One region of the Bradyrhizobium sp. 137 genome, then DNA from elsewhere that is predicted to be linked to it. Evidence: predicted binding sites of a transcription regulator. Region 1 holds the regulator's gene; each other region holds the start of a gene.
What was found. The regulator LexA, encoded in region 1, represses DNA repair genes until DNA is damaged. The targets are predictions, from matches to a motif close to TGTTCNNNNTGTGTTCNG.
Positions count from the first base shown of each region.

Region 2: the regulator LexA is predicted to act here: its motif matches at 950-967, upstream of IVA78_RS22870 (DNA repair protein).
Region 3: the regulator LexA is predicted to act here: its motif matches at 721-738, upstream of IVA78_RS10235 (ribonuclease T2).
Region 4: the regulator LexA is predicted to act here: its motif matches at 1,117-1,134, upstream of IVA78_RS18435 (PA0069 family radical SAM protein).

Region 1 covers NZ_JADPKU010000033.1:91,052-94,247, reverse strand. Annotated here, with positions in the region: partial or broken gene IVA78_RS06450 (ComEC/Rec2 family competence protein) at 1-389, shown strand, start outside; gene IVA78_RS06445 (hypothetical protein) at 528-962, opposite strand; gene lexA (transcriptional repressor LexA) at 1,517-2,218, opposite strand; gene glp (gephyrin-like molybdotransferase Glp) at 2,396-3,196, opposite strand, start outside.
Region 2 covers NZ_JADPKU010000068.1:51,916-55,111, reverse strand. Annotated here, with positions in the region: gene IVA78_RS22875 (putative DNA modification/repair radical SAM protein) at 1-869, opposite strand, end outside; gene IVA78_RS22870 (DNA repair protein) at 1,033-1,821, shown strand; gene IVA78_RS22865 (DNA polymerase Y family protein) at 1,718-3,196, shown strand, end outside.
Region 3 covers NZ_JADPKU010000044.1:216,551-219,746, reverse strand. Annotated here, with positions in the region: gene IVA78_RS10245 (hypothetical protein) at 1-20, opposite strand, end outside; gene IVA78_RS10240 (hypothetical protein) at 204-665, shown strand; gene IVA78_RS10235 (ribonuclease T2) at 785-1,489, shown strand; gene rlmJ (23S rRNA (adenine(2030)-N(6))-methyltransferase RlmJ) at 1,679-2,539, shown strand; gene IVA78_RS10225 (cold-shock protein) at 2,791-3,006, shown strand; gene IVA78_RS10220 (outer membrane protein) at 3,076-3,196, opposite strand, start outside.
Region 4 covers NZ_JADPKU010000061.1:60,082-63,277, reverse strand. Annotated here, with positions in the region: gene IVA78_RS18435 (PA0069 family radical SAM protein) at 1-1,095, opposite strand, end outside; gene IVA78_RS18430 (phosphoketolase family protein) at 1,305-3,196, shown strand, end outside.

The DNA of each region.
Region 1 (3,196 bases):
GCTCGCTGGCTGACGGCGTGTCGTGCGACGAGTCCGGCTGTGTGACGCCGCTTGCCGACGGTCGGCTGGTCGCGCTTTCACTGCGCATCGATGCGCTGGCTGAGGATTGCAGTCGCGCCGCGCTGGTGGTCACGACGCGCCCCGCGCCGCCCGATTGCGCGGCGATGGTGGTCGACCGGCAGCGTCTCACCAGCCAGGGCGCGCTGGCGTTGACGCAGCGTGGTGACGGCTTTGCGATACAGGCGGTGAGAGCAAGAGGCACAAGCCGTCCCTGGTTGCCGGCCGGCGCCGGCGAGGGTGATTTCGATGGGAGCCTTGTGCCGAGGACGGCCGCGGCCCGCAACCGGGATGCAACGCCGGCGGAGACCGACTTGCAGGTCGACGATTAGGGGCCGGACGATTAAAAACAAATGCGAAGAGTAGGTCCGGGTCCGACCGGACTCCGCAGCACACAAATTATACCATCTCGCCGGCCTCGGCCGGCGATGGCATTTCAATCCTGGCCCGACCCCGCGGGCGGGGACGGCTCAGCCAATCGGCAGGCGCGTGATCGTCGACCGGCTATCGGCAACGATCTGCGGCTTGTGCTCGCGCTCGCTGACCGGCTGCGTCACCGGCAATTGCAGCACGGTTGCGCGCTGGCCTTCGACGAGCTGCGTCACCAGCACGTATTTGCCGTCGGGGAATTCGATCGCGTCATGATGGCGGTCGGGTATGTGCGGATCGATCTTGCCGAACTTGCCGACGCGGGAGTTGATGGTGCGCGTCCAGATCCAGCGATTATCGTAACGGACGTTGTCGGCGAAGGCGAGCTCCGTTCCCGGCAGCAGGCAGACGGCCACGGTCGGATCGGCCGCGGAAGCAAAGCCGCGCGTTGAGGTGCCGCGGAACGTTGTCGACACGATCGTCTCGCCGACTTCGGCGGGGCGAGATGCAACGGCATGCAGGCTGTAGTCACACATCGGGTGCTCCTCATTCGAAGATAGCAACCCGCGCCTCCTTCGGAGGCGCAAGCCTCTATCAGAGTGGAAGCACGTAACGCTCTGCTCGGTTGTGGGCAAATCTGCGGCTGGCGTTGCCGGACACGATCACATTATCTTTCCCGAAGTCATAGGAACAAAGCTCGCTTCAGTGCATTCGGCGGATGCGAGCGCCCGTGGCCTGCGGGCGCCGAGAGGGGGAATGTGGCCAGCTTCGCCGTGGCTGTCGGTTGATGGGAGTTTAGGCGTTGCGGAATAGCTCGCTCCCTACGTGCGCAGATTGCGTGCATGGTGCTGCAATTGAGTTGCGAATGCTTGCGCGGCCGATGCAAGCGATCAGCACGCTGCGAAGGCGCTTAAAGCGATCCTGCGCACGATCTCTTCACAAGCGATGCGTGCTTGGAGCCGCATGCCGAGGATGGAGCGCCGGAGAGAGGGGCCGGATAATCTGCGCAAGACCAAAAGACTATCCAGCTGGAGCGGACCATCGTCCGCTCCAATCGGAATCATTGGTATCGAATGACCGCTGGCCCGTCTCAGTACTTGCGGTACAGCCCGATCAGCTTGCCCTGAATCTTCACCCGGTTCGGCGGCAGGATGCGCACCTCGTAGGCGGCATTGGCGGGCTCGAGCGCGATCGACGCCCCCCGGCGACGAAAGCGCTTGAGCGTCGCTTCCTCGTCGTCGATCAGGGCCACCACGATGTCGCCGGTATCGGCGCTCTCGTTACGCTGGATCAGCGCCATGTCGCCATCGAGAATGCCGGCTTCGACCATCGAATCGCCGCGCACTTCGAGTGCGTAGTGTTCGCCCGAGCCGAGCATGTCGGGCGGCACGCTAATGGTGTGACTGCGGGTCTGCAACGCTTCGATCGGCGTGCCGGCCGCGATGCGACCCATCACGGGCACCGCAACGGGACGCTCGCCTTCGTCCGCGGAAGAACTGGAGCTCGCGCGCACCTTGCCGAGATTGCCCTCGATGACGCTCGGCGTGAAGCCGCGGCGGCTGCCGGCGGCGGCCTGGAGCTCGGGCAGCTTGATCACCTCGATGGCGCGGGCGCGGTTGGGCAGGCGGCGGATGAAGCCGCGCTCCTCGAGCGCGGTGATCAGGCGATGGATGCCCGATTTCGAGCGCAGGTCGAGCGCATCCTTCATCTCGTCGAAGGAGGGCGGCACGCCACTTTCCTTCAGACGTTCGCTGATGAACCGCAGAAGCTCGTATTGTTTGCGCGTTAACATCTCGACCAAAGTCCCCCGGTTGATGTCGTTCGATTCCGAGACGCTAAATTGGAGCGGTGAACCGCTACATGCTCGAAACAAATCATGAACGGACACTATATGTTCGATATGTGTTCCGCAACTGCTTAATTTACCGTGAACGGGACAAAGTTCGCGGAACGCGTGTGGTGGATGCGTTCAGACGGGCAGGCGCAGGACCTCGCAAGGCGAGCCGGCTTCTGCCTTCGGAGCGAACGGTGCGCGGACGAGAAGTGCCTGTGCTGCAGCGAGATTCGCAAGCAGCGAGGAATCCTGGTGATTGACGGGAAGGGCCACCAACGTGCCATCGTCGCGCGTCTCCAGATGTGCGCGCAGATAGTCCGCGCGCATATCGTTTGCATCCACATCGCGGCCGAGCACGGCCCGTTCTTGTCGGTGATGAATCATGGATCGTCCCGACAAGGCGCGAATCAGCGGCACCAGGAACAGGAAGGCGCACACGTAGGATGACACAGGATTGCCCGGCAGGCCGATCACGCGCATCGCGCCGAGCCGCCCATGCATCATCGGCTTGCCCGGGCGCATCGCGATCTTCCAGAACGCCATCGCGATGCCTTCGTCCCTCAACGCCTGCTGGACCAGATCATGGTCGCCGACCGACGCGCCGCCGCTCGTGACCAGGATCTCGGCGCCGCTCTCGCGGGCGCGGCGGATGCCGGCAGTGGTGGCCTCCAGCGTATCGGCGGCAATGCCGAGGTCGATGGTATCGGCCCCCTCGCTGCGGGCGAGCGCGTGCAGGGCATAGCCGTTGGAATAGACGATCTGGCCGTGAGCGGGTGTGGTTCCCGGCATGACCAGCTCGTCGCCGGTGGCGAGGATCGCGACCTTCGGACGGCGGCAGACGGCAAGCTGCGGATGATTCATGGCGGCGGCGAGCGCGAGATCGCGCTCGGTGAGACGGGTTCCCTTGCGCAGGAGCACGTCTCCTTCGGAGAAGTC
Region 2 (3,196 bases), on a different contig from region 1:
ATCAGCCAGTCGGCCTGATAGAGGCGGTGCTCGCGCAGCAAGGGCGGCGCGCGCAAGGGCAGGGCGCGGCTGGCGTCGGGGATCGGGCTGAACGCGGAATAATAGACGCGGCGCAGGCGGTAGGCGCCGTAGAGATTGGCGCTGGTGTGGAGAATGGTGTGATCGGAGGCCGTGTCGGCGCCGACGATCATCTGCGTGCTTTGCCCAGCCGGCGCAAAGCGCTGCGGCTTGGCCTTCGTTTTCGCGCTGCGGCCTTCCTCGGCTTCATCGAGCTTGAGCCGCAGCCGGCCCATGGTGCGGCGGATCGCGCGCACGTCCTTCTCCGGCGCGAATTGCTTGAGGCTCGTCTCCTGCGGCATCTCGATGTTGATGGAGAGACGGTCGGCATATTGGCCGGCTGCTGCGATCAGCGCATCGTCGGCTTCGGGAATCGTCTTGAGGTGGATGTAGCCGCGGAAGTGATGCTCCTCGCGCAGTTTTCGCGCGACGCTGACCACTTGCTCCATGGTGTAATCGGGACTGCGGATGATGCCGGAGGAGAGAAACAGGCCCTCGATGTAATTGCGCCGGTAGAAGTCGAGCGTCAGCTTGACGACCTCGTCGATGGTGAAGCGGGCGCGCGGCACGTTGGAGGAGGCGCGGTTGACGCAATAGAGGCAATCGTAATTGCAGGCATTGGTCAGCAGCACCTTGAGCAGGGAGATGCAGCGTCCATCCGGCGCGTAAGAATGGCAGATGCCCATGCCCGGCGCGGTCGAGCCCATGCCCTTGCCGTCGCTGGAATCCCGCTTCTCGGTGCCGCTGGAGGCGCAGGATGCGTCGTACTTGGCAGCATCCGCCAGGATTTCCAGCTTGCGTTGTACGTCCATGTTTGAATCTCTTTGATTCCACTCATGAATCCTAAAGCGCGCCAATTCGATTGACTCCCAGGGCGGCGTTAGCTTTATATTAGAACATATCATGAACAAATGAGCCAGCCGCTGGTTCTCTTTTTGAGAGCCACCGGCAATCACCCCTGAAGGAGCGGCGAGCATGAGCGGCGCACGCAGAAGCGCGCTTGCGACCTTGCGCAGCCAGATCGAGCGCATCGAGACGGCGGAGGTCGTGCATCAGCGCGATCGCGTCGCGCTCGGCCACAGCGAGGCGGACAGCGCGCTGAAGGGCGGGCTCGCACGTGCGGCGATCCATGAGGTGTTTTGTGAGGGCCGGCAGGGGACGGCCGCAACGGGCTTTGTCATGGGGCTTGCGGGCCGCGTTTCGGCGCGCCGGCCGCTGCTGTGGGTGCGGCAGGATTTTTCGGAAATCGAAACCGGCGCGCTGTCGATGAGCGGGCTCGCCGAGTTCGGTCTCGATCCGCGCCGCGTGGTGATGGTGCGCGCCGCTGATGTCGAGAGCGCACTGCGCAGCTCAGCCGACGCGCTTGCCTGCGATGCGCTGGGGGCCTTGGTGCTCGAGCTCTGGGGCGAGACCAGGCAGTTCGATCTCGTGGCGAGCCGCAAGCTGACGCTGGCCGCGCAAGCTTCCGGTGTCACCGGGCTCTTGCTGCGCATGGCGGCGCAGCCGCTGCCCTCGACCGCGGAAACACGATGGATGCTGCGCGCAGCGCATTCACCGCCGGGCCCGGTGTCGAGTGCCTGGGGCGCGCCGCGCTTCGATGCCGAGCTCTTGCGCAATCGTCATGGCCCATGTGGCCGGTGGACCATGGAATGGAAATGTGATGAGTGCCAGTTCAGTGAGCCGTCGACGTATTCTCAGCCTGTGGCTGCCACGCCTGCCCATCGACCGGATTCAGCGGTTCTTTGGGAACGTCGGACTGCATAAGAGCAATGATCCAAGCATCGTCGTCATCAAGGACAACAATGCGCTGGTGATCCATGCGCTCGACGAGGCCGCCGAGCGCCTCGGCCTGTATATAGGTCAGCCCTTGGCCAATGCGCGGGCGATGTGTCCGGACCTGAAAGTGTTCGACGCCGATATTGTGGCCGATGCGAAGACGCTGAGCGATGTCGCGGACTGGTGCGACCGCTTCACGCCGCTGGTGGCGCTCGATCCGCCGCACGGCCTGTTTCTGGACATCACCGGCTGCGCGCATCTATTCGGTGGTGAGGCCGCGTTGTTACGGACGTTGGTTCGCGCATTGGCCCGGCAGGGGTTTGCCATCAGCGCGGCGATCGCCGGCACCTCGATCTGCGCACGCACGCTGACGCGGCAGGCCACGGGCACCATCGTGGCCGATGGCGAGGAGGCGGAGGCGATCAGCCGATTTCCGATTTCCGCGCTCGGTGCAGGTGAAGTCATCACCACAGGCTTGCGTCGCGCCGGTTTGAAGACCATCGGCGACGTCGCCTCGCGCTCGCCGAGCGAGATCACGGCGCGGTTCGGCGCCCGGTTCTCCACGCTGCTGGCGCATGCGCTGGGGCAGGGCGATGCGCCGATCAACCCGCGAAAACCGCTGCCCGACTACATCGTGGAAAAACGTTTCGCCGAGCCGATCGCGACCGACACCATGATCGCGATGACGCTGTCGCGGCTTGCCGACACGTTGATCGCATCCATGGAGAAGCAGGGCAAGGGCGCGCGACGCCTGGAAGCCGCGTTCTTCCGCACCGACGGCGTGGTGCGCGCGATTACGGTCGAGACCGGGCGTCCGGTGACGCGCAGCGCGGTCATCGACCGGCTGTTTCGCGAGCGTCTCGATGCGCTCGCCGATCCGCTCGATCCTGGCTTCGGCTTCGACATGGTGCGGCTGTCGGCGAACCGTACAGAAATCGTGGTGCAGGAGCAGCGCGATCTCGATGCCCATGCCCACGACAATGACGAAATCGCCGCACTGATCGACCGCATTGCCGCGCGCATCGGCGGCAAGCGTGTCGTCGTGCACCTGCCGCAGGACACCCATATCCCTGAATGCGCGGTTGTAGCCGCGCCGGCGCAGCATCATCTCGCCGCCGCCATGCAGGCGGAATGGCCTGCGCGGGCCGAGAACGAGCCGCCGCTGCGTCCCTTGCGGCTGTTCGACAAGCCGGAGCCGATCAAGGTGCCATTTGCGACCGTGCCGGACGGCCCGCCGCATCAATTCACCTGGCGCCGCGCGCTGCATGCGGTGGTGCGGGTGGAAGGGCCCGAGCGCATCGCGATGGAATGGTGGCGGCAGGACGGCAAGCAGCTCACGCGGGACTATTTCCGCATCGAGGAT
Region 3 (3,196 bases), on a different contig from region 1:
GCGGCCGCAATGATTCGCATTCCCGTCACTCCAATTGGTTGGCGCCAGTTTACGGTGCCGGGATGGAAGTGGAAAGAACGGAAGCCATGCCGAGCGCGACGTTGTGGTCAACTCCTGGCGAAGTGTTGCCGCGCTGCACTTGACCCCGCCCAGCCTTCGCGGCACGGTCCCACCTTCGCAAGACCCAGCAGTCCGGATTGCCCATGCGCGCCCCCTCCCTGAAATCGCTCCGCTTTGCCGCCGTGCTCGGCCTCATGTTCGGGGCGCTATCGCTCGGTGAGGCCAGGGCCGCCAATCCGCTCGAGACGAATTTCTGGCTGAGCGGGCCGCGCTACGATGGCGCCGTCGCCGATTGCGACAAGGCGCTGCCGACGATCGCCACCCAGTTCTGGGAGAAGGAAAGCTCGTTCTGGAATTCCTCGTTGAAGATCACCGGCTTCTCCGCCGTTCGCGAGACCGCTTTCCGGCCCTGGCAGTCCGACAACATTCCGCGCCGGTATTGCACCGGCGACGCCATGCTCAATGACGGCAAGGTGCGCAAGGTGCATTTCTCGATTATCGAGGATGGCGGCTTCGCCGGCTACGGCAATGGCGTCGAATGGTGCGTCGTCGGAGTCGACCGCAACTGGGCCTACAATCCAGCCTGCCGCGCCGCCAAGCCCTGATTTGAAGAGTCCCGAGTCGGGCCGATCTGGCGACTGAGCGGCGGTGGCTGCATTTTGTTCTTGAAATGTTCTTATCGCCTGCTAGGCTTCATTGCACAGTCTAGTTGAGGGGCATCGCCATGTTTCATTCCAGATTGCATTCATTTTCCCGCCTGGTGATCTCGCTGACCCTTCCCCTGATCCTTGCCGCAGGCCTGGCCTCGTTCGCCGGCGGCGCAAAGGCCCAGGACAAGCGGCAAAACGCGCCGGGCGAGTTCGATTTCTATGTGCTGTCGCTGTCATGGTCGCCCTCCTTCTGCGAGGAAGCGGCCGAGCGCAACGGCCGCTCACACATGCAGTGCAGCGGACGGCCCTACGCCTTCGTGGTGCACGGGCTGTGGCCGCAATATGAAAACGGCTTCCCCGAATATTGCCAGCGGCCGGCACCGCGGCTGAACCGCGGCATCGTCTCCTCGATGCTGGATTTGATGCCGGCGCCGGGCCTGATCTTCAACGAATGGGACAAGCACGGCACCTGCTCCGGGCTCGAGAGCCGCAGCTATTTCGAAACGATCCGCAAAGCGCGCGCCGCGATCAAGATCCCGGCCGAATATCTCGATCTGTCGCAGGCCAAGACCGTGGCGCCGGCGGAGGTCGAGGACGCCTTTATCAAGGCCAATCCCGGCCTCAGCAATGCCGCCATCTCGGTCACCTGTAACCGGACACGGCTGTCTGAGGTCCGCATCTGCCTCAGCAAGGATCTGCAATTCCGCGCCTGCGACGAGCTCGAGCGCCGCACCTGCCGCCGCGAGCAGGTGACGATGCCGCCGATCAGGGGTGGGTAGAGGGAGCCCTCGGATCGCCATTCCGGAGCGCGCGGCTTGTCCGCCGCAGCCCGAAGAGCGAAGGCGGAAGCGCGGGGCTGGAATCCATCTGTCCGCATTCTCAAAGAAATGGATTTCGGGTTCGGTGCTGGCGCACCGTCCCGAAATGACGGCCGTTACTTTCGCCTCGCGATGTCGTAACTCTCCGCCATGAACTACCGTCACGCCTTCCATGCCGGCAGCTTCGCCGACGTCATCAAGCACATCGTACTGGCGCGCATCCTCACTTATTTGCAGGACAAGCCGGCGGCGTTCCGCGTCATCGACACCCATGCCGGCGCCGGCCTCTACGACCTCGACAGCAACGAGGCGCGCCGTGGCGGCGAGTGGCTGACCGGCATTGCGCGGCTGATGCAGGCGCGGCTGTCGAACGAGACCGCGGCGCTGACCAAGCCGTATCTCGACATCGTCCGCGCCTTCAATCCGAAGGGCGAGCTCAAGGCCTATCCGGGCTCGCCACTGATCGCGCGCGGCCTGCTCAGGCCGCAGGACCGCCTCATCGCCTGCGAGCTCGAGCCGAAGGCGCGGAAAGCGCTGATCGACGTGCTGCGCCGCGACGAGCAGGCTCGCGTGGTCGATCTCGACGGCTGGATGGCACTGCCCGCCTTCGTGCCGCCGAAGGAGCGGCGCGGCCTCGTGCTGATCGACCCGCCGTTCGAGGCCAAGGATGAGTTCGAGCGGCTTGGCGAGGCCTTCTCGGCGGCGTTCGCGAAATGGCCGACCGGTATCTACGTCGTCTGGTATCCGGCTAAGAACCGGCGCGCCACCGACACGCTGGCGCAAACGGTGGCGCGGCTCGCAGCCGCAGCAAAGCCATCAGGAAAATGCCTGCGCCTCGAATTCAGTGTGGCGCCGCAGCTCGATGGCGCGGCCCTCACCTCCACGGGTCTTCTGATCGTCAACCCGCCCTACACGCTGCACGGCGAGCTCAAGACCATCCTGCCCGAGCTCGAAATGCCGCTCGGCCAGGGCGGCGCTGCCAGATTCCGATTGGAGGTGCCGAGGCCGTAACACTCCGGCATTCTTGGGAAAAATATGCAGGAACGGTAGTCAATCTGCGACGAACCGTATTATGCTGTTTCCGTGACTGGCTTTACGTTCCGCTTCCGCGAATGGTTGCGGCGGAGTGAAGGCCCAAGAAAGATCCGGCCGGACCTATGAGGTCCGCCCAAGGATGGCCAGCTCCCGGGCTTCGTAAGGTCCGGTCATGTCGTGACGCGAGTCTGCGTCGCGGCGGAGGAGCAATGAGGGGGAGTTTCCCGATGGCCATGACGGGAACGGTCAAGTTCTTCAACGGCGAGCGCGGCTACGGCTTCATCAAGCCGGACGACGGCGGCCGCGATGTCTTCGTTCACATCACCGCCGTAGAGCGGGCGGGACTGAAGGACCTTGCCGAAGGACAGCGTATTACTTTCGAAGTCGAACCGGACAAGAAGGGGAAGGGACCGAAGGCGGTCAATTTGGTCATCCTCTCCTAGCGAGCCTGGCTTAAAAAATCCCGGCCGCGAGCGGCCGGGAGGTTGGTCCGGTATTTTCTTCTTCAGCTATCAGAAGTGATAGTTCACGCCTGCGCGGACAACGCTGGCGCTATAGCCGTTTGACACGCCCGTAATTGCGAACTGACTCGTCGACAGATCGATGTAGAGATATTCGAGCTTGGCACTCCAG
Region 4 (3,196 bases), on a different contig from region 1:
GAGGCCGAGCCTGTCGCAGGCGATCTCGAAGCGACGGCCGATGGTCCAGGCCATCGGGCCGGTCCCCTTCATCCGCTCGCCCCATTTCGCATCGTAGTCGCGGCCGCCGCGCATGTCGCGGATCAGCGTGAAGACGTGGCGGTAGCGGTCTGGATAGTTCGCCATCAGCCATTCGCGAAACAGATCGCGGACCTCGAGCGGCAGCCGCAGCAGCACGTAGGAGGCTTCCTTGACGCCGGCATGGGCTGCGGCATCAAGAATGCGCTCGATCTCGGAATCGTTCAGCGCGGGGATCACGGGCGCGACCATCACGGTGGTCGGAATGCCCGCCTCCGAGAGCTGCTTGAGCGCTTCCAGTCGCTTCGGCGGCGTCGCCGCCCGCGGCTCCATGGTGCGCGCGAGCCTCGGATCGAGCGAGGTGACGGAGATCGCGACCTTGGCGAGGTTGCGCTTGGCCATCCGCGCGAGAATGTCGATATCGCGCACCACCAGGACCGATTTGGTGACGATGCCGACGGGATGCCCGGCGCGCTCCAGCACCTCTAGGATGCCTCGCATGATCTTTCGCTCGCGCTCGATCGGCTGATAGGGATCGGTGTTGGTGCCGATCGCGATCATCCGCGGCTCGTAGCCGCTGGCAGCGAGTTCCTTCTCGAGCAGCGCCGCCGCCTCGGGCTTGGCAAACAGTTTGGACTCGAAGTCGAGCCCGGGAGACAGGCCGAGATAGGCGTGCGTCGGCCGCGCGAAGCAATAGACGCAGCCGTGCTCGCAGCCGCGATAGGGGTTGATCGAGCGGTCGAAACCGATGTCGGGGGAATCGTTGCGGGTGATCACCTTGCGTGAGGTGTCGATCCCGACCGTGGTCTTGAACGGCGGCAGTTCCTCCAGGCTCTGCCAGCCATCGTCGAAGGCGACGCGGGCCTCGGCCTCGTAACGGCCGCTGGCGTTGGACTGGACGCCCCGCCCTCGCCTGCGTGCGCGATCGATGGCGACGCCAAGCTCGGGAAAATCGACAGGAAAATCAGAAGGCGCACCCGCCGGCTCGGAGGGCGCCGTTGGCGGGTGCTTGAGGGCACGAGAAGATGCTCGACTCATGAACCCAACATAGCACGCGCCCAGAACAAATCAAGAACAAGAGCAAAAACGCGGAAACAACCCCATGCACAGTAGCGCTGCCCAAACTTCGGGCGCGCGCCCTTGACCTCACGCAACACCGGCGGGGCGGCGATCCCGTTTCATGGCGAAGGGATCAATCGCGCCGGAACAATGTTGATGACGATCGCTGGGTGAAGGTCGGCAAGAACATGACAAATCAACGACAATTGCGCGCCGCGAGCAGCGAACTCGATCTCCTCGATCGCTACTGGCGTGCCGCCAACTATCTCTCGGTCGGGCAAATCTATCTCCTCGACAATCCGCTGTTGCGCGAACCGCTACGGCCCGAGCACATCAAGCCGCGCCTGCTCGGCCATTGGGGCACGACGCCCGGCCTGAACTTCATCTATGCTCACCTCAACCGCGTCATCCGTGCGCTCGACCTCAACGTGATCTACGTCTGCGGTCCCGGCCATGGCGGCCCGGGCATGGTTGCCAACACCTATCTGGAAGGCAGCTACAGCGAGATCTATCCCGACATCGCGCGCGATACTGAGGGATTGCGCAAGCTGTTCAGGCAGTTCTCCTTCCCCGGCGGCATTCCGAGCCACGCGGCGCCGGAAACGCCGGGCTCGATCCACGAGGGCGGCGAGCTCGGCTATGCGCTGGTGCACGCCTATGGCGCGGCATTCGACAATCCCGACCTCATCGTCGCCTGCGTCGTCGGCGACGGCGAGGCCGAAACCGGCCCGCTGGCGGCGTCGTGGCACTCGAACAAGTTCTTGAACCCGGCCCATGACGGCGCGGTGCTGCCGATCCTGCACCTCAACGGCTACAAGATCGCCAACCCCACCGTGCTCGGGCGGATGCGCAACGAAGAGATCCGCGACCTCTTCCGCGGGCTCGGCCATGAGCCGCTGTTCGTCGAAGGCGACGATCCCAAATTGATGCACCAGGCCATGGCGGATGCGCTCGACGTCGCGCTCGTCAGCATCCGCTCGATCCAGCAGCACGCCCGCGATGGGCGCAAAAGCGTCGAGCGACCGCGCTGGCCGATGATCGTGCTGCGCAGCCCCAAGGGCTGGACCGGCCCGAAGGAGGTTGACGGCAAGAAGGTCGAAGGTTTTTGGCGCGCGCATCAGGTGCCCGTTGCGAGTTGCCGCGAGAATCCGGCGCATCTGAAGGTGCTCGAAGACTGGATGCGCAGCTATGAGCCGGACAAGTTGTTCGACCCCAGCGGGGCGCTGATTCCCGAGCTTCAGGCGCTCGCGCCCGAAGGCCAGCGGCGAATGGGGACCAATCCGCATGCCAATGGCGGACTGTTGAAGAAGGAGCTGAAGCTGCCGGACTTCCGCAGCTTCGCTGTCGAGGTACCGCAGCCCGGCGGTGTCGTGGCGGAAGCCACACGCGAGCTCGGCAAATTCCTGCGCGACGTCGTTCGCCTCAACGCCGAGGCGCGCAATTTCCGCATCATGGGCCCGGACGAGACGGCATCAAACCGGTTAGACGCGGTGTTCGAGGCAACCGAACGCGTCTGGATGGAGCCAACCGAATCTTACGACGTGCATCTCGCGCAGGACGGCCGCGTCATGGAGGTCCTGAGCGAGCATCTCTGTCAAGGCTGGCTCGAAGGCTATCTGCTCACCGGCAGGCACGGCTTCTTCTCCTGCTACGAGGCCTTCATCCACATCGTCGATTCCATGTTCAACCAGCACGCCAAATGGCTGAAGGTGACGCGCGATCTGCCATGGCGCCGCCCGATCGCCTCGCTCAACTATCTCTTGACCTCGCATGTCTGGCGCCAGGACCACAACGGCTTCAGCCATCAGGATCCTGGTTTCGTCGATCTCGTCGCCAACAAGAAGGCTGACATCGTCCGCATCTATTTCCCGCCTGATACCAACACGCTGTTGTGGATCGTCGATCATTGCCTGCGCACCTACAACCGCATCAACGTCATCGTCGCGGGCAAGCAGCCGGCGCCGCAATGGCTGTCGATGCAGGAGGCGGCTACGCATTGCGACGCCGGCATCGGCATCTGGACCTGGGCGGGCACGGAGGAGGCAAACGCAGAGCCCGACGTCGTGATGGCCTGCGCCGG